2 regions of the Pseudoalteromonas sp. L23 genome follow, and region 1 is predicted to be linked to the other one. Evidence: riboswitches for the same ligand, from Rfam matches in the RefSeq annotation. Region 1 holds a riboswitch; the other holds the start of a gene.
The links. Region 1 has a riboswitch for lysine ahead of dapA (4-hydroxy-tetrahydrodipicolinate synthase). Riboswitches for the same ligand answer to the same signal wherever they lie in the genome.
Positions count from the first base shown of each region.

Region 2: it holds a riboswitch for lysine, as region 1 does, so the genes downstream of both, lysC (lysine-sensitive aspartokinase 3) here and dapA (4-hydroxy-tetrahydrodipicolinate synthase) in region 1, are expected to answer to the same signal.

Region 1 is NZ_JAKKCW010000014.1:30,169-40,732, reverse strand. Features, by position in the region: gene L3V43_RS19180 (TraB/GumN family protein) at 1-379, shown strand, start outside; gene L3V43_RS19175 (hypothetical protein) at 539-1,156, shown strand; gene L3V43_RS19170 (response regulator) at 1,142-2,893, opposite strand; lysine riboswitch at 3,036-3,214, shown strand; gene dapA (4-hydroxy-tetrahydrodipicolinate synthase) at 3,330-4,214, shown strand; gene L3V43_RS19160 (2,3,4,5-tetrahydropyridine-2,6-dicarboxylate N-succinyltransferase) at 4,225-4,965, shown strand; gene L3V43_RS19155 (PLP-dependent decarboxylase) at 4,965-6,170, shown strand; gene L3V43_RS19150 (M14 family metallopeptidase) at 6,173-7,285, shown strand; gene L3V43_RS19145 (phospholipase A) at 7,499-8,521, shown strand; gene L3V43_RS19140 (bifunctional GNAT family N-acetyltransferase/hotdog fold thioesterase) at 8,595-9,494, opposite strand; gene L3V43_RS19135 (SAM-dependent methyltransferase) at 9,668-10,357, shown strand; gene dtd (D-aminoacyl-tRNA deacylase) at 10,390-10,564, opposite strand, start outside.
Region 2 is NZ_JAKKCW010000002.1:605,486-616,049, reverse strand. Features, by position in the region: gene L3V43_RS06585 (hypothetical protein) at 1-721, opposite strand, end outside; gene nhaD (sodium:proton antiporter NhaD) at 878-2,125, shown strand; lysine riboswitch at 2,271-2,441, shown strand; gene lysC (lysine-sensitive aspartokinase 3) at 2,530-3,876, shown strand; gene L3V43_RS06570 (DUF924 family protein) at 3,999-4,529, shown strand; gene L3V43_RS06565 (sodium-dependent transporter) at 4,609-5,934, shown strand; gene L3V43_RS06560 (DUF2989 domain-containing protein) at 5,996-6,796, opposite strand; gene L3V43_RS06555 (glyceraldehyde-3-phosphate dehydrogenase) at 6,985-8,430, shown strand; gene L3V43_RS06550 (M14-type cytosolic carboxypeptidase) at 8,676-9,803, shown strand; gene L3V43_RS06545 (AGCS family amino acid carrier protein) at 9,939-10,564, shown strand, end outside.

The DNA of each region.
Region 1 (10,564 bases):
AATTGGTGAATTTGAAACCTTAGAATATCAGCTTGAAATGTTCAGTCACCTGAGTATTCATAGTGACGCTATGCTCAAGGAAACATTTGCACAGATGTCTGATTTGAACACCTACTTCTTGGATTTAGTTTCCGCATGGCGAAGCGGCGATTTAGAGAAGTTATCACATTACTATCAGGTAAGTTTTTCGGATGATAAATATGGCAAATTAGCCGAGCAATTGATGATCATTGAACGCAATAATAACTGGGTGAAAATGCTTAAAAAGCAGCTCCCCAATGAATCAACGTTTATTGCCGTTGGTGCATTACATCTTGTTGAAAAATATGGTCTTGTTGAGCAGCTTAAAAACAATGGTTATTCAGTCACCCGACTATAACACTCAGCGCTATCTTGCCAAGAGGTAAGCAGTTTACTTTGTAGGCGTGTTAAACAGATACTTCCATTAACACGCCCTAAAAAAATAAAAATCTTTTTAAACCTTTTCATTTTTATGTGCGACTTACCTTTCAAACACTCTCGTTGAAGGTAAAAAATAATGAAAAAGGTAGCGTTAGTTTTAGCATTAAGTGCAGCGGCAATGACTGCACAAGCAGAAGATTCAAAAACCATTACAGCATCATTCCCAAGCAATAGCCTAGCCGAGTTAGAAGTGGATATTGCCGTAGGTAAAATCGACCTACAAACTTACAACGGCGACACCATAGAGGTCGAAATTTTGGTTGAACCGAAAGAGTCAGACAGTTGGTTTGGTAAACCAGATGTGAGTGAGGCCACCCTAAACAGCAACACATCAGGGGATAAATTATCACTTGAGATCAATTCGGATGATTATGAACTATCTTGGCAAGTTAAGGTGCCTGTTAATTTGGCTTTAGATGTTGAGGTTGGTGTTGGCAAAATTGATATTCAAGATCTTAATAACTCTGCTGATTTAGAGGTAGGCGTAGGAAAAATTAAAATTGAGACTACCACCACCGATTTCAAAAAAGTGTCTTTAGATTCAGGTGTTGGTAAAACGGCAATGTCAGGTTTTGGCAACGTAGAAACTTCCGAAAAGAGTATGGTTGGCTCGACAACAGACTATCGTGGTCAAGGCCAGTATTCCATCGATGCAGAAGTCGGAGTTGGAAATATTCGTTTAAGACGAGACTAAGTCTCCACACTTATTCAGTAATAGCGCCACTTTGCTATGCAGCACATCCGGTTGCAACGGCTTATACAAATGAGCCGTTGCGCCAAGTGCGTAGACCTTATCCAGATCCTCCGCATTGGTATTTGCGGTCACGACCAAAATAGGCACAGCTGGATCTAGCTTTCTCAAACGCTCAGTGGCTTCAAAGCCATCCATCACAGGCATATTCAAATCCATTAGCACGATATCAAACTTACCCACCTCATATACTTCAAGGGCACCTTCACCATGTTCGACATGCGTTACCAATTTTGCTATGGGCTGAAGCATTTTTTCAATCACGCGTGCATTTAGTAAATTATCTTCCACCAGTAAAATGCGAGCCGACACCTGCTCCATTGTATGAGCCGACACCTGCTCCATTGTATGAGCCGGTACCTGTTGATTGTCAATTTCAATAGGGACTCTCAGGATTGCTCTTGTACCGATTGGCTCCCTTGCACTAAAATCTAATCGTCCTCCAAGCGCTGAGGTGAGTAATTGGCAACGCTTCAGCCCTAACTGCGTGCCTTGAAAATGCTCGCTATGCACAGCTTCTCGTAACTGCTGATAGTCGAACCCGGGCCCAGTATCTTCAACGACAAATTCTAAATATGGTGTATCTTCATCTATAACTAAATCCGCAAATACTTGAATGCTGCCACGCTCAGTAAATTTAATTGCATTATTAACCAATTCACTGATCAACCAACCAACACGCTTACAATCACAATAACAAGTCACATCTAACTCATTACTCAATGCCAAATTAAAAGCGAGAGATTTCTTGTGTGCGGTTAGTTGAAAGGCGATACAAGCTGACTTTATTACTTCTCGCAATGCGACTTGATGACGCTCAATAACCACTTCTTGCTCGGAAAGGTTATTAAAGTCTTGAACCGAATAGAGTAATACATCCAATTGATTTGCTGCGCTTTTCACATGCTGTAATTGCTGCGTGTCTTTGCTCCTCAGATATTCATCTAAATACCCCTGAATGGCCTGCAATGGTGTTCTTAGCTCGTGACTAACGCGTGCTAAAAATCGTGATTTTGAGTGTAATGCATCGTCAGCAAGCTTTCTTGCCGCCTCTAATTTATCGAGTGCTTCAGCAATTTCTCGCGCCATTGGGCGAAATACAAGTTTCGCTTCTATAAACAGTAGCAACAGTCCAAGTAGCCAGATTAACAATTCTATTTTCCTCACCATCTCTGTTTTACTTCGCGCATGCTGCTCGAATAGTGAAACGGCATCATTCAGGTTTGGGAGTATATGCTGAGACGCAGTAAAGATTTGCTCCATTAATTGAGGAGTGGATTGCTGTAACCGAGACCTTGATAAAGTGACAAAAGTAGTACTTTGCAAATCCAACTGCACCGGCCCTTGGTAGTAAAGCGCTGTAAGCGCCTCATTCAGATAAATAGCCTCTCCACTACTTTCTGTTTTAGTTAAAAACTCATGATTACTTTCAAACTTATCAATGGCTTGACGTAGCGCTTCACTATCTCGTTGATTGTCTTGCGCACTATATAGCGCGATACGTTGGGACAACATCCGCTGCATACCCGCAATATTAATTACGTGTGCATCTAGGCTCTGCTGATACAGCAAGTACTGCATAATCCCCATCGCCATCGACAGCAATATAGCCATAGCTAGTAACGCCCCGATATAGCGATTTTTAACTTTACTTATTAACGACATATTTTTGTTTTTCATCTCATAGCATTGTCTCAGCGGCAATGTTAAGTGTAGTTAACAATCGTATTATTTACAGTCTGATGCTTGACACCTAGACGGCCAAAATGTTTCAATGCGCGTTCACCCTATTTAGATAGTTTGATGCCACGGCGTCAAATTGAGGGCTGGAAGAGGTGCGTTATTCAGGTAACTAAGTGAAGGAGAGCAAACTCCGTTGCAGCTTAGTGAGGGGAATATACGCCGAGAAATTGAGTTATTGTTTGCTAATACTCATTTCGGGCGACTGGGCTGAATCCCAGCGACTGTCACCAACATACTTGGTGGAGAGCTTCTGGTCTTAGAAAAATAAGGCCATTGGCTGCCTTATCCTTTTTAAGTCCATTGCTCTTCGAATTTTAACAGTTCGAAGTTTGGACACCCTCCTAACTCCGAACATGATTTAAGTTCGGTAGAGATGAAATCACAATTCAACTTATCTGACTATCCGTTGTGGACGGCCTTAGTAACGCCTTTTGATGCTGAAAATCAGGTTGATTTTAACGCATTAACGACGCTTGTACGCGATCAAGAGCAAGCTCGTAACGGTATTCTTTTACTAGGCAGTACCGGCGAAGGCCTTGCGCTTACCCAACAAGAACAGCAACAAATCGTTGAGTTTGTTTGCCAGCTCGCCCCGAGCGTACCGCTCATGGTTGCCGTTGGCGGCAGTAATCTTGAGCAGCAAACACAATGGGTGCGCTTTTGTAATACACAACCCATTCATGCGCTCTTACTGGGCTCACCAATCTACGCAAAGCCCGGCAAAGTTGGTCTGGCACATTGGTTTAGTACACTACTCGATGAGAGCCACAACCCTTGTATGCTCTACAATGTACCTGGTCGCAGTGCTGTTGCTATCGCCCCTGAACTACTCGGCGAACTAGCTTGCCACCCTAATCTGTGGGCACTAAAAGAAGCCAGTGGTGATATTGCCACCTTTGAAGCATTTCGTCAGGCAGCACCAGATGTCGCCATCTATAGCGGCGACGATGGCTTAATGCCCTACTTTGCACAAGCAGGTGCAACGGGTCTGGTGTCTGTTGCAGCAAACGCATGGCCACAGCAAACCGCAGAATTTGTAAGGCGCTCGTTAAGCGGCACCTCTCCTAATTTATTTACCACTTGGTCAGAAGCTGCAAATAGCTTATTTGCAGTGGCAAATCCCATACCAGTCAAAGTGTTAATGCACTTGCAAGGGAAGCTCACAAGTCCAAACTTGCGCCCGCCACTGACACATTTGGAACTCACCCATACCGATGCGATCACTCGCGCGAACGAAACGATTTTATCTTGGAATTAAGGCAGTAAACATGAGCTGGTTAACCCTACTAAACGATTTAGAAAATGGCACAGTACGTGCGGCAACACAGGATGAGCAAGGCCATTGGCATGCTAACGTAGAAGTAAAACAAGGGATCCTTGAAGCATTTAGAAATGGCGTAAATACGGAGTTCCCAGGTGGATTTGTTGATAAAGACAACTTAGCACCACGCGGATTTGCTGCCCAAGATGGCGTTCGTATGGTTCCTGGCGGAAGCAGTGTAAGACGTGGCGCTTACGTTGCAGCCGGCACAATCATTATGCCACCGGCTTATGTCAACATTGGTGCCTATATTGATTCAGGTACTATGGTAGATAGTCATGCGTTGGTTGGTTCTTGCGCGCAAATTGGTAAAAATGTGCACCTTAGCGCAGCTGTGCAAGTAGGTGGTGTATTAGAACCAGTTGGAGCAAGTCCTGTTGTTGTTGAAGACGATGCCTTTATTGGTGCAGGCTGTGTATTGGTTGAAGGGGTTGTTGTTAAACGCGGTGCCGTATTAGCACCGGGTGTGCGCCTTTCAGCAAGTATTCCTGTCTATGACTGCGTGAACGAGCGCTTGCTTGACAAAGGTGAAGCCATCCCTGAAAACGCGATAGTGATCCCAGGCTCTCGTCCAGCCTCAACTGAGTGGGCACGCGAGCAGGGATTAAGTATGTCATGCGCACTTATCGTAAAATACCGTGATGAACAAAGTGATGCATCACTGGCGCTGGAAGAGGTTCTACGCTAATGACTTGGTTGAGCACGTCACAGCGAACTGCAGCTGAGGCATTGATCCAGCAACAAGATACGCCATTCTTTTGCTACGATTTAGATAACCTAAGTGCACATGTTAAGCCCTTAGTTGATCAGCAAATCGTTAAGCTTTGGTATGCCGTAAAAGCGAATCCGTTATCACATATCATTCAAACCCTAGATAACGCTGGGTTTAACTTTGATGTGGCATCTAGCGGCGAGCTTGATCAGGTGTTATCTCAAGGGATCGCACCTGAACGCGTGCTCAACACAGGTCCTGCCAAATCGCTAAAGCAGATCCGTCATTTTGCCACACAAGGCGTACGTATTTTCGTGGCTGAAAGTCACAATCAAGTACGCTGGTTAAATCAAGTGGCCGAAGAGTTTGAGCTTCAATTTGAAGTTTTACTGCGGGTGCAGTTACGCTTTGATAAAGCAGAGCACAATCCACTTGGTGGCAATACGCTGACTCCTTTTGGTCTTGGCGCAGAGCAGTGGCAAGCCCTAACTTTAAGTGACTACACCTACCTAGACTTTGTCGGACTGCATATTTTCCAGTGGGGCAATATGCTCTGCAGCGATACGCTCGCTGAACTTTGGCAGGCTATGGTTGCACCTTTAGTTCAGCTCGCTGCTGATTTAGGGGTTACTCTAAAGGTGCTCGACTTAGGTGGCGGCCTTGGCATTCCCTATGATAGGCAAAGCCCTTCTCTCGATTGGCAGAAATTATTAGACACGCTCGCATTGATAAAATCCGCCACGCAAGTGCAAGAATTATGGATGGAGTTAGGCCGCTATGCGGTTGGCGAATGTGGTTTTTATCTCAACCCTGTGGTGGAACAAAAGCAAAACTACGGTGCACAACAACTGATTGTCGCAGGCGGTGTCAATCACCTGCTGCGTCCGGCCGTTACCGGACAAGCTTTCCCCGCTGAATTGTTACGCCAGTCTCAAGCTGAGGCCATAGACTTTCATATTCATGGCCCACTTTGCACAGCATTGGATAAATTAGGCACCCTAGCCTTACCAAGCGACAGTGCCGATGGCGATTGGCTTGTTTTCAGTCAGTGTGGCGCTTACGGCTACACCGAAAGTATGCCGTTCTTTTTATGTCATGAGCTCCCTGCAGAGTACATCATCTCAGCTGGAGAAATCAGCTGTGTCCGTGAAGCAGAGCCCGCTTCAAGTTATTTGAGGTAAACATGAATACCATTACACAACAACATATTCAGGTTGGTGAAATTGCCAATGGTCTGCCTTTGACTATTCCAGTCTATCGCATCAAAGGCGATGGCAGTGGGCCTAAGGTGTATATTCAAGCGAATATGCATGGCGCCGAGGTGCAAGGTAATGCAGTGATTTATCAACTGCTGGAACGGTTGAAGCAATTGTCATTAAAAGCGGACATCACCCTAGTGCCTTACGCAAACCCGATTGGTTGTAATCAGAAATCTGGTGAGTTTACCTTAGGGCGTTTCGATCCAATTACGGGCACGAATTGGAATCGAATGTACATCAACCATTCCGGGTTGGTTGCCGAGTTTGTGGAGCAAAACCCGACGCTATCAATAACAGAAATCGCTCAGCAATTTCGCCAACGATTAGTTGAGCGCACCCAAACACTACTTGATGGGCCCTTAGATAGGTTGACGACAGGTAAGCGCATCGCCTTGAATTTACAGCGTCTAGCTCATGAGGCTGACATTGTTTTAGACCTTCATACGGGACCAATTTCAGCAAAACACCTGTATTGTCCTGAGTATGCAAAAAACAGCGCTCGATATTTTGATATTCCACATGTGTTACTTATTCCAAGTGACTTTGATGGAGCAATGGATGAAGCCAGTTTTTGTCCATGGTGGAACTTGCAGCAAGCCTATCAGGCTATAGGCCGAGAGATCCCAGTATTAACCGAAGCGTTTACGGTTGAGCTTGGCTCTCAAGAAAAAATTGATTTAGCGGAAGCATTGAATGACGCTAATAGCATTTTGAGCTACCTGAACTATAAACAGGCCTTTCAAGATGCACACTTTATGCCGCAAGACATCACCCGTTACGTCTGTCGACTAGAAAATTATCGCGCCTTTTATGCCCCAATGGGTGGTATGGTGGAATATACGGCAAAGCTTGGAGAGCATATCAAGGCGGGTCAAACCATCGCCAAAATTCTCAGAATGGAGCGCTATTTATCAGAAACGCCCTTAAATGAGATCAAGTTAGACGAAGATGCCATCGCCATTTTGCACTTTGCCTCTGCTAGTGTGAATCAAGGTACTGAGCTTTATAAGTTTTTTACTCAAGTTGAAACGCTTTAACTTGAGTACTTTTATTGCGTGAGAGTAAGTCAAAGCAAATAAGCTCTGCTTGTTTAGCTTAACGCTTACTAAGGTATGGCGGCGATAGCCGCCACCTTTTTCTTATTCGACCGTATTTTTCTTTCTGACATTTTTGACCTTCGAGATTCATTTCCCTTTCATTATCATTGGTTAATAATGTAATCAATTGTACTTACTCTCGGCGCACACAGGATGAAACTTACACACTTATCAATACCGGCTTTGGCCTTGCTTACCTTGCCACTTTACGCTCAAGAAGCCCAACAGGAAGATGAAATCGATTTAGTCAAACAGTGCGTGCTAAACGCGGTGTTAACTGGAGAAAAAGATAAAACCATAGAGCAGGTCCGTACCGAATGTGCCGAGGCTGATGCAGATAATACCTTAAGCCAATTAGATAAACGCATGGCGCGTGAACGTGTAACGGAAAAAAACCGTAATGTATTAACACCACATAAGCGTAACTATATTTTGCCAGTTTCTTATATGACCAACGTCAACAGCAGACCATTCGACGGTCTAAAAGCCATTGACGATGAAGACGGCGAGCCAATCGACAACTTTGAAGCCAAATACCAAATCTCGTTAAAAGCGCCTATTTATAAAAATTTTTCGGATAAAGATCAGGCAATCTATTTTGCTTTTACGCTGCAATCATATTGGCAGCTGTACAACAAAGATGTGTCTTCGCCATTTCGTGAAACCAACTATGAACCAGAAATCTTTTGGATTAACTTTTTAGATGATGAAAACGTGCTGTGGGGCGATGAGATGGCCTTTGTACTTGGGATTTCCCACCAATCTAACGGTCGCAGTCAACCAAACTCCCGCTCTTGGAATCGTATCTATGCGAATTTTATCTGGGAAAACCGAGGCTTTGTATTCAGCTTTAAACCTTGGTATCGCTTACCCGAAGACGACAAAGAAGATGCCTTGGATCCACGCGGAGACGACAATCCAAATATCGATGAGTACTTAGGTCACTTCGAGTTTAGTGGGGTATATCGCCACGAAGAGCATGAGTTTGGCTTTATGTGGCGCAATAACTTAAACAGTGATAATCGCGGTGCAATTCAATTAGACTGGTCATTCCCGATTTGGGGAAGGCTGCGCGGCTACGCACAATACTTTAATGGCTACGGCGAAAGCTTAATAGACTATAACACACATACCCAAAGGCTCGGTATTGGCGTGCTACTCACTGATATTCTTTAAGCGCATTCGAATACAAAAAAAGCTCTGAAAACTCAGAGCTTTTTCGTTTGGAAAGCTGAGAATAATTCTCTACTTATTGCGGTTTAATTACCACAAACTGTCCCTCAAATTTAGCAACTAGCATGTCACCATCATAGACATTCACTGGCACCACATATTTTGCTTTGCCAGCCGTCTCTAGCGCTTGCAATTCACCTTCACAGTCCGCAATGGTAACCGTTGCCGCTGGTGCCGTGGTTAAAGGTTTTAGATATTTAATATTGGCGTCAGCCAACACAATATCTCCCTCTAACCCAAGCTCTTTAAGTGCTAAATAAGTCGCCCCCCAGCCCGTTAGCGTCGCCATGCTATATATAGAACCTGCAAACATCGAGTTGTGTAAATTGAGGTTCGCTTTTAAATCAGCCTTAGTGGAAAACTGCCAGTCTGTATAACTTTCTACTTTAATCCCCATCGCATCACTGATTGGAATAGACTCGCGCCAAGTATTTTGTAATACATGGGTCCAATCTGGCTGCCTAAACCAGCCCGGCTCTGTAGGTCGTTGCTTTACCATCTTCCAGTGCTGCACATCGCCATAGGCTAAGTGTGCCTTTTCAACCACTTGATAGCCATGACGTTCGTAAAATGATAACGCGCGCTCGCGAGCATACAAAACCAGCTCTTCTGCTTTTTGCGTCCACGCAATAACCTCAAGCTCGTGTAGCAAACGACTACCTAAGTGATGACCTCGATGCCCTTCTGCAACGGCCATATAGCGTACTTGTGCTTGCTTATGATTGTTAAAATGGAGCCTAGCTACGCCTAACACTTCACCATCATTATTTTTAATGTAGCGATGTTCAGCTTCTTGTTCTAAATCATCCTGTTCGCTGCCACGAGGTTGATCCCATGGCGCTCTTAACACCTGCCAGCGTAACTGGTAATAGGCTTGCCAATCTTCGCTGCTTTGTGGTGAAGTTACCTCAAACATCACTGACTCCTGTTTTGTTATTAGCCTGTTAAATGACTTTGAATCTAGTACGGATACACCCTACAAGATAAGCTCAGTGTAGGGAATAAAATGCGCCAAAACACTTATCCCTTAGTGTAAAAACTGGTGGACAAGCTGGCATTCACAAAATCCTCGTCTATGATGATGTTATCATGGGAGAATTTATTACGCATTCAGGCACTATCAGCAACGATTTTGTGGACCGGAGCCACCAACTAGGACACTTGCTATATTGGCATAAACAAGGCAGAAATAGCATCCAAGTGCGGCAAGAGAAATCGTTGAGATGGCTTCTGATAAACAACACATTACAATCCGTTGTGGAGTTAAACCACCCGGAGCACTTGTTATTTCCTCATTTAAAAACATTCGCGAGTCGCTGGCAGCAAGTCGCCCCGCCGACCAGCGTACTGGAGCTGGGTCTTGGCGCAGGTGCAATCCGTGATTACCTCAATGCCACTTATCCAAATTGTCATATTACCACCATAGATAACAACCCAGATGTGATCCATTGTTACAAACGCTACTTTGGCGGCGACCCTTTGTGCGATGTTAATTGTGTTGATGTATTTAAAGCGTTGCAACAAGGCAAACGCTACGATTGGATAGTGCTCGATTTATTTAGCGAACTTGAGCCCCCCATCTTCTTGTTTCAGCACCAGTTTTATCGCCTACTCAGAGCTGCTATTAATGATGGGGGCCGACTGTATATCAACTTTTTAACTGAGCATGAGTCGCAGCTCAAGCAACTTCAACACTTATTAATTACCAACTTTGGTAAAAAGCCCTTTATCGAAAAAGTGCCGGACTACGCCAACATAATTATCGAGGTTAAACGCTAACACTGGCTGACCCTAGTTTTTTCGTCAAATCACTATTCAACACTAAAATTAAAAGTCACAGGGCCGTCATTCAGTAAACTCACCTTCATATCCGCAGCAAATTGTCCTGTCGCGACTTTCAACCCTGCGGCCTTGGCTTGAGCCACAAAGTATTCGTAGAGTGTATTCGCTTGCTCAGGTGTTCCTGCGCTCGAAAAACTTGGCCTC
Region 2 (10,564 bases), on a different contig from region 1:
TTTCTCTACCAATGAGGTGCATATCTAAAATGCGTGTTCTGAGCTGCTCCAGCATGCGTTTGTCTGCAGCACCACGGCCTAATTGTTCAATCTCGTCAATTTGCTCACTGACCTGAAGCTCTATCTGATCGAAGCAGCGTTGGAAAGGGCCATGAATATCGACCATTTCCAACATAGGTTCGATATATTCGTCAAACGCTTCTAATACGGCTTTATACCTCATGCCAAGAGACAGCGTTGAGGTGTCAGACTTTGCTTGTTCAACCAAGTTCATGATAGCGCTTTCGTTATGCTCGAACAGCTTAACAATTTTACGAACGCGTTCGTCCATAATGCGGCTAAAGCGGCGTAGCTCAGAGTAGTCAGCCTCTTCACCGGCTTGTGCGATGCGATTACCTAATCTTTCTAAGTCTTTTACCAGCACCGTGATCTCTTCCGCTAAACCGAGGCTTTCTTCTTGTAAGAGAAAGCTGGCGAAGTCAGCGATTGCACGGTTGATTTCTAACTGTGAAGATTTAGCTAAAGGAATAATAATTTCTTGTTGGAGTAATCGATTGGTTTCTTTATATATCCGTTCACTCGACCAGCTAGGATTTTTCTGCTTTAGGATGTTTTGTACATCTTTTAGACTGAAATCTGCGAGCTTAAATCGTTTAAAAAGTAGCTCGAGTACGCTCCAGTGTTCATTTATCGTATTTAATAATTTTTTTGCTGGGATCATAACTTTCCAGTGTGTAGTAGAGAAGTTTCATCACCACTTCATCAATTTGTCACAAAATGTTTATTGTACGTGGCATGGGGCCTGCGATGGTGCTAGAATCCGCCCCGAAATCGAACCCACCCCTTGTTACATTTAATTACAGGTTGTTTACGCATTATGGTCACGCCCATTATTCTAACCCTGATCGCCATCGCTTTTATACTCATCGTTATAGAAGATATTATTCACGTAAACAAGGCCAAAACAACGCTTTTTTTTGGTACTTTATGTTGGATTATCGCCTTTATCTCTCCAATTCATGGTCAAAGCCCAGAAATTGTACAAATTGAGCTAGACCATAACATTTTGGAAATCGCGACGCTTTGGCTGTTTTTAATGGCTGCCATGACGTTTGTCGCCTACTTGAACTCAAAAGGGTTTATCCAAAATATTGTTCACCGGATCATGCCAACCCATATTAGCGAACGCAAGCTAATGTTTTTGGTCGGTGCTTTTGCATTCATATTTTCATCCATCTCGGATAATATTACTGCGACGCTTATTTCATTAGCTGTGGTCATGTCTTTGAAACTTGACCCGAAAAAGTTAATAAAATATGCGACGTTAATTATCTTCAGTGTTAACTCCGGTGGGGTATCATTGATCACCGGTGATGTAACCACCTTGATGATATTTTTGGCCGATAAAGTCACGATCCCAGACCTTTTATTGCTGATCATTCCGTCGATGTTGAGTGTATTTGTGTTAGCAGCCATGCTTTCTATTGGTATGAATGAAAAAATTACCTTTGAAAAGGTAGAATTACGCAGAATTGAAAAGACCGATATCACCATTGCGCTCATCTTCTTATCAACCATTTTTGCTACGTTATTCTTAAGCGTGCAATACCATGTACCGCCGATGCTAACTTTCTTATTTGGCTTGTCTTTGATGTTCTTAATGGCGCAATTCTTGATGCGCAAGAAAGACGTTAATAAGAAAATCATCGACTATATCCGTGAAATTGAATACGACACCTTGTTGTTCTTTGTGGGTGTGCTGTTATTAGTTGGCGCGTTGAAAGAGGTCGGTGTACTGTCTAAGTTTACCGATTTATATCTGCATCTTGCACCGGAATACGCAAACTACTTGGTCGGTTTAATGAGTGCGGCGGTAGATAACGTGCCATTGACGGCGGCGTTATTAAAAGCAGATATTACGATGACTCCAGCGCAATGGCTAACCTTTACTTATGCGACTGGGGTTGGTGGCTCTATGCTTATCATTGGTTCTGCAGCGGGGATCATTGCAATGAGTAAGGTTAAAGCGTTAACCTTCTCAAGCTATCTTAAAATGAGTATCTACCTGCTTATCGCATATACCATTGGATATAGTGGCGCGTATTTCGCGGGTCAGCTTATTTAAGACCAATGGATTTAATTTTTTAGCGCTTTGGGATAAGTTTTTCATAAATAACTTGACACCTAGACGGCTAAAAGATAATTTTCTCACATCGCCCGCATTTATTGCGGGCTTTTATTTTGCTTTTATTCAGATTAACAAAGGCAAAATAAACAGAAGAGGCGCGATGCTTAGGTAGTTAGTGTGAGGTGACGAGACCAATGACCACTAGTGAGGGAAGTATTCGCCGAGGAGAAAAGTTGCTCGTCGCAACGATTCTTCGGTTTACGAGGCTGAATCCTCGGAACTGTCACCGTATTGGTGGAGAGCTTCTGGCAAAGGTCATTTCAAGCGTTCGTCTTTTTAGAAATCCCATGCCGAGTTCTCCTTATAAAATTTGACTGTGCCAACAGTCGAGAGGAGAGAAAATGAATTCGCAGTATGTTGTAGCCAAATTTGGCGGTACCAGTGTCGCTGACTTTGAGGCTATGTCTCGTTGTGCTCACATTGTTCGTGACAACCCAAATGTTCGAGTGGTCGTTGTGAGTGCGTGTGCTGGCGTAACCAATCACCTTGTAACGCTAACCCAACAAAAGGAAGATGAGGCCGGGCGCAAAGCGGTTGTTGCAGCGGTTGAAAACATACAGCAAGCGATTATCGACCAAGTGTCTTTGGATGCTGATCTTGCTGAGGGTTACAAGCAAACTTTCAGTGAATTTGAAAGCCTTGCGAGTTTACCTGCACTTAGCAGACAGCAATGCGATGAAATGTTGAGCTTTGGCGAACGTTTTTCTTCTTATTTGTTTACCCAAATACTACGTAATAACCAGGTTCAGGCGTCGCGCTTTGATGTGCGTAAAGTGCTTAAAACAGATAATCAATTTGGTAAAGCGAATCCGAATATTGCAGCTACGCGTGAAGCTGCGCAAACCAATTTGGTCGCGCTACTTGGCGACACAGTGCAGGTGACGCAAGGGTTTATTGGTAGTGACCAATACGGCCAGACGACTACGCTTGGTCGTGGCGGTTCTGACTATAGTGCTGCATTGTTAGCAGAGGCAATTGACGCGTCAAGTGTGCATATTTGGACCGATGTCGTTGGTATTTTCAGTACCGATCCGCGTTTGTGTGTAAAGGCTAGACCTATTCCTCGTTTGAGTTTTGATGAAGCGGCAGAAATGGCGACATTTGGTGCTAAGGTGTTACATCCCGCAACGATATTGCCAGCGAGTCGTAAAGGTATTTCAGTATTTGTTGGTTCAAGCCGTGATCCGCAAGCGGGTGGCACTTGGATTGAAAAAGAGAAAACGGCGCAAGCAGGCATTCGCGCAGTGACACAACGCAAAAACCAAATACTATTGACGTTAAAGAGCCCTGAAATGCTTCTTGCTAGCGGCTTTTTGGCTCGTATCTTCACCATTTTAAGCAATTACAATATATCAGTTGACTTGGTAACGACTTCGGAAATTAGTGTTGCGCTTACGCTGGATAATGCGCCGAATGCTTCTCGACCAGAGCTAGAACAAGCTTGTTTGGATGAACTTAGCGAGTTTTGTCATGTGACCGTTGAAAATAATCTTACTTTGGTGGCCATGATAGGTTCTGAGATCCAGTTGAAGAAGTGCCAACTTAACCTGATGGATGTGTTGTCAGAGTTTAATATTCGATTGATATGCCATGGTGCGAGCAAGCACAATCTGTGCTTTTTAGTTGAGCAGCAGGAGTCAGATCAGGTCGTGCAGTCAATTCATGCTAAATTACTAGAGGTTGCGTAAGTGAATTTATTGTTTTTTAGGAACTAATAAAAAAGTTGCATTATTGAGTAATGGATGGCACTTTGTTTATAACGGTTAGGGTCTGCTGACCATCAAGTTTGTTTTTCCCTAGGAGTGCCATCATGAATTATAAAGACGTCTACGAATTCTGGTTTGTTGAATGCACTGAATCAGATTGGTGGAAGAAGTCTGCGGACTTTGATCGCATCATAAAAAATCGCTTCGGTATTTTGCACCAAATGGCGCACCAAGGTGAGCTTTCGAGCTGGAGAGCAACACCACTTGGCGCGCTGTGCGAAATCATTATCTTAGATCAGTTTTCACGCAATATATTCAGAGACACTCCAGAGGCGTTTGCCAGTGACGCATTGGCGCTAAGCCTCACCCAACACGCCATCGAAAAGGGCTACCACCGCCAGCTCAACGATACTGAATTGATGTTTTTATATCTACCTATGATGCATAGCGAAAGTCGCATCATCCATCGTGCCGCAGATCATTATTTTCGCGACCTGCCCAATTATGATTTTGAAGTCGCGCATAAAAAAATTATCGATAGATTTGGCCGTTATCCCCATCGAAATGAAATACTCAATCGCGATTCAACAGAAGAAGAAATGGACTTTCTAGAGACGCCCAACTCGAGTTTCTGAGGCACGGCTCGAACCTCTCGCATTTTTAGCGGAAGTACGTATAATCGGCCGTCTACAAAAATAATGATTGATTACAGACATGGCTCATACGCGCGATGGATTTCAAAGCCGACTTGGCTTTGTGTTAGCAGCAGCTGGTGCGGCTGTTGGACTTGGTAATATTTGGGGATTTCCCACACAAGCCGCAAACCACGGTGGCGGTGCATTTTTACTGGTTTATTTTGCGGTAATTTTCTTACTCGCATTACCTGCACTTTACACAGAATTGTACTTAGGCCATCAGGCACAAGCAAACCCAGTTAAAGCACTTAAGACAGCCTGGCGTGAAGGTAATCCGAAAATAGGAGCCGCGGCGGGGTATATCGGCCTTGCTGGTGCTATTGTGATGCTCAGCTTTTACTCCATCGTGGCTGGGTGGATGCTGTCTCATGCACTTGATCCTCTTGCGCAAATGGCTGAACTAGATGCTGCACATCAGTTTCTTAGCGGTGATTCGATGCTGAGAAACTTTATCTTTACGCCACTAATGTTAATTTTGACTGCGAGCATTATTCTTAAAGGCGTAAAATCAGGCATAGAAGCTTGGTCACGCAGACTTATGCCGTTGTTACTGGTATTACTGCTTTGCCTTATTGGCTATATGGCGACATTAGACGGTGCAGCAGAAGGGTTTAGAACGTATTTAGTTCCGGACTTTTCAAAAATTAGCGATCCTGACTTGATCATTGCGGCGATGGGGCAGGCATTCTTTTCGTTGTCGTTGGGTGTGGGCTGCATGATGATTTATGGCTCGTACTTAAAACCGAATGAAAATCTACCTAAGCTGACGTTTAGTGTTGCAATGCTAGACACCAGTGTCGCATTTTTGGCCGGTTTACTTATTATCCCTGCAATATTCGTTGCGCAGCAAAATGGTGTTCAAGTATTTCAAGACGGCAAATTAATCGGTGAAGGTCGGTTGATTTTTGCCATTTTACCCGAGCTATTTGCCAATATGGGTGAAATGGGATTATTAGTTAGCCTGACTTTCTTTGTGCTTATGTCTATTGCGTCGGTAACGTCTACCATTTCTTCAACAGAAATTCCGGTATCTTTCTTGGTTGAAAACCATGGCTTTCAACGTAAACAAGCGACTTGGTTGGTTACGTTAGTTATCTTATTAGCATCGAGCACGATTATTCTAAACTTTGATTGGTTGTTCGAATTGGTGATCAGTCTATTCACGCAATATCAGCTACCTTTGATGGGACTGTTCTACTTTATTACTGTTGGCTGGGTTTGGAAGCGCGGTAATCAGCTCCACTTAGAATCCCGTGGTGCACATTACTGGTTTGCTCAGTACGTTAGATTTGTTTGCCCAATCTTGATGACCGCAGTGTTTATTAACGTAGCACTGGCAAAGTAGTGATCATTTATTCTCAAAAACGGGAAGCATTGGCTTCCCGTTTTGATTTTTATAACTAAGCTCAAAAATCTCGTGGGGAAACAAACTCCCCAGCTTGAATGCTTTCGTAAGTTCTTTGCGCCAATGAATCTAAGTTGGCTAAATCTTTTCCCATTGAAGCCAGTTGGTTTGTCACTGGAATAATATCGATATCTTCAACCCCAGAAAGCTGGGCCACTCGGGCAAAAGTATATGCGTGCTTATACTTTTCGTGTTTGTAGAAAATACTGACTAAAGATGAATAGACTTCTGGGTTAGGGGTATGACCTCTTTTATTCAGCTCTAATACGCGGTAGAGAATATCAACGGTTTTATCGTCATCTACTTTGGCATAAAACTCTGCGAGGAAAAGCTGAATTTCGGGATCGTTTTGGACCCTAGGGTCGTCTTGCATATTCAGTAGCTTGTTCATTGCTGTGCGATCACTGTTACGAGACCAATGATAATAGAGCAGGCCTGGGTGGTTACTGCCTTTTGTTTCATTGTAAATACGCGTCATTTCTTTTAGTGCGGTGAGATGACCTTCCACTCGTGAAGTGGTTTTTTCTTTTAACTTGATGTGCTCAATTTTGGCGGCGCGAGAAACACATTGGTTGTAGCTTTCTAAATTTTGCAACAAGTCATATTTGTTTTCGTCCGTTGGAGACTTGTATTCGTGGTAGCGCGCGTAAATTAGCGACGCACGTTCGTCTTTACAGTGACTGTCTTTATTTAAGTCTTCACAAAAACCAGGCGTTTCGCTACACACTTGGTTCAAGGTTAGGGTGTCGTCGCAACCAGCAAGTAGTAACGCTGCAAAGACTAGCGACTTTTTAAACGCCATAGTTTGACCTCAATGATTTTTTATAATTATAGGGGGTTACGCCCGAATAAACAGGGTAGAGCTAATAGTTTACTAGTTTAACGCAATGAATTGTTCGGTAACAGTGGAGAATCACGGCAGTTTAAATTAGAATAGCCGTGCCCATTCGGGCTATCCGTTCAAAGAAAATTGTTTATTAGGCAGAAAAAATGACCTTATCTCACGAGCAAGAATATCAAAACAGCTGGCAAGAGCGTCAAGATTATGCAGAAAGCATGCAACCCCTAATCGGTCGTCTATACCGTAACAAAGGCGTTGAAATCTCTGTATACGGTCGTCCTCTTGTGAGCGCAAGCACCATTGATGTTATCAAAGCACACAAAACAGTAGCACGCTTTGAAGAGCGTAAACTACGTCTTCGTGAAAGCTTTCCATTCTTAGAAGTGATCAGCAAAATGGAATTAGCACCAGGTCGTGTTGACCTTGGTAAGCTAGCTTATGCCTACATTTATAAAAATGCAGGTGAAGGCCGCTCAATCGAAGAGTTTTTAAATGCAGAACTTGCAGAATTACTAAACCAAGGTGCACGTCCAGAACCTCGTGACGTCGTTCTTTATGGTTTTGGTCGCATTGGCCGTTTATTAGCACGCCTACTTATCGAACGTGGCGGCTCTCACGCTGATTTACGTCTTCGTGCAATTGTTGTTCGCGGTGGCCGCGATGGTGATCTCGAGAAACGTGCAAGCTTATTGCGCCGTGACTCAATTCATGGTCCTTTCAATGGTTCAATCACAGTAGACCATGAAAAAGGTGCGATTAAAGCAAATGGTAACTACATTCAGATTATCTACGCAAACTCACCTGAAGAAGTGGATTACACAAAATACGGTATTGAAAACGCGCTTATCGTAGATAACACAGGTGTGTGGAAAGACGAAGATGGCTTAGGTAAGCACCTTAAGTCAATCGGTGCGTCTAAAGTGTTACTTACAGCGCCAGCTAAAGGTGACATCAAAAACATCGTTTATGGTGTTAACAACTCAGACATTCAGTCTGAAGACAAGATTGTGTCTGCAGCAAGCTGTACAACTAACGCAATCACACCGGTATTAAAAGCACTTAACGACAAGTTTGGTATTAAGAATGGTCACGTTGAAACGGTTCACTCTTACACCAATGACCAAAACTTGATCGACAACTACCACAAAGCTGAGCGTCGTGGTCGTAGTGCAGCATTGAACATGGTTATTACTTCAACTGGTGCTGCGAAAGCGGTTGCTAAAGCACTTCCAGAGCTTGCTGGTAAACTAACTGGTAACGCAATTCGTGTACCAACACCAAACGTATCAATGGCAATTCTTAACCTAAACCTAGGTAAAGAAACAACTGCTGAAGAGCTAAATGAATTCCTTCGTGAGTCCTCACTTTACTCTGAACTACGTGACCAGATTGACTACACTGCATCAACAGAAATCGTGTCTACTGACCTTGTGGGTAGCCGTTATGCAGGTGTGGTTGACTCAAAAGCAACCATCGTTGATGGCGACCGCGTAGTACTTTACGTATGGTACGATAACGAGTTTGGTTACAGCTGTCAGGTTGTACGTGTAATGCAAGACATGGCGGAAGTAAAATTCCCGAGCCTACCTCGCTAACACGAAATTTACGATAAAAAGCCAGCACCAGCTGGCTTTTTTAGTTTTTGAAACAAATTGGTTGTGGTAGGCTTGCAAAGATAGGTCAGCTACAATTAGCTAACAAAAAGTTACACCTTAACTTTGTGCAAAGGCGGGCACAGTATTACCTCTTTTTGAGGCTTAATATTGTTCTAGACTGAAGCAAAGTTGAGTATGGTAACAGTGTATTTACACAACAGTTTTTAACTTATTTAGGGAAACCTATGCGCATTACGAGTAATTTCGATAGTGGTAATATCAAGGTGGTAAAAGCAGAATCACCTGCGGATATTCAACTAGAAATCAATAAAGACAATGAGTCTGACTTTTTTCAATGGTTTCACTTTAGACTTGAGTCTACGCCTTTTTTAGAGCACAAAATTCATATCAACCAACTACTAAACTCAGCGTACCCTGAAGGTTGGGATGACTATCATGCGGTTGCATCTTACGATCGTCAAACTTGGTTCCGTGTGCCAACCCGTTATGAGAATGGCACATTAACTATCGATTTTGAGCCTGAATGTGCTCATACCTACTTTGCTTATTTTGCTCCTTATAGTTATGAGCGCCATTTAGACCTAGTCTACTGGGCTCAAGCCCATGATGCGTGCGTTGTAGAGACGCTAGGTCAAACGCTTGATGGCCGTGATATGAGCTTACTCACTATTGGTGAGCCGTCAGATGAGAAGAAAAAGATTTGGATCACGGCGCGCCAGCACCCAGGTGAAACGATGGCAGAATGGTTTGTTGAAGGTCTACTTCACAAATTATTGGATGACGAAGATCCACATTCCGCTGCACTGTTATCGAAAGCGGTATTTTATGTCGTGCCAAATATGAATCCGGACGGCAGCGTTCGTGGTCATCTGCGTACAAATGCAAAAGGCGTTAACCTTAACCGTGAATGGCAAACGCCAACACTTGAGAACTCACCTGAAGTTTATTATGTATTAAATAAAATGCATGAAACTGGGCTGGATATGTACCTCGATATTCATGGTGACGAAGCACTACCGTATAACTTCGTTGCGGGCAGTGAAGGTATTCCGAGCTATGATGAGCGTCTACAACGTTTGGAAGAATCTTTCAAGGCGGCACTGTTGACTATTACACCTGAGTTCCAAGATGAATTTGGTTACGATAAAGATGCACCGGGTGAAGCAAACCTTACCGTTGCTTCGTGTGCTGTTGGTGAAGCGTTCAAAGCGTTGGCTTATACCGTTGAAATGCCGTTTAAGGATAATGCAAATCTGCCGGATCCATACTTCGGTTGGTCAGACCGACGCTCATATCAGTTTGGTCAAGACACCTTAGCTGCAATCTTAAATGTGGTTGACGACTTAAGATAAGCTTAAAGACGGGTAATCACCATATTGATTACCCGTTTATTTTTGTGCGTTTAAAAGAACAACAAAATAATATTTAAAAATAATAAAGTAGAACACCTCAACAGGGTGTAATAACAACAATAAAGGGGAATATTCGTGGATGCGTTAGGCAGCTTATTAGATAGCTTGGATGGAATGTTAGGTGGTTCACCTTGGTTCCCGTATGTACTGTTAGGGGTAGGTTTGTTTTTTACAATCTACTTGAAATTTCCACAGATCCGATATTTCAAACATGCTTGTAAAGTCGTTACCGGAAAATACGATAAAAAGGGCCTAGAAGGGGATACCACACACTTCCAAGCACTCGCAACGGCACTTTCTGGCACAGTTGGTACTGGGAATATTGGTGGGGTGGCACTGGCAATTTCAATCGGCGGGCCTGCAGCATTATTTTGGATGTGGATGACGGCCTTTTTCGGTATGACAACCAAATTTGTGGAAGTCACGCTATCGCATAAATACCGTGTACAAACAGATGATGGCACCATGGCCGGTGGTCCAATGTACTATATGGATCGCCGCCTAAACATGAAATGGTTAGCGGTATTATTTGCAATTGCGACTGTGATTAGCTCATTTGGTACAGGTAGCTTGCCGCAGATCAACAACATTGCTCAAGGCATGGAAGCGACCTTTGGTTTTGCACCGATGGCAACAGGCGCTGTGCTTTCAGTTTTACTTGCGCTTGTTATACTTGGTGGTATCAAGCGCATTGCTGCTAT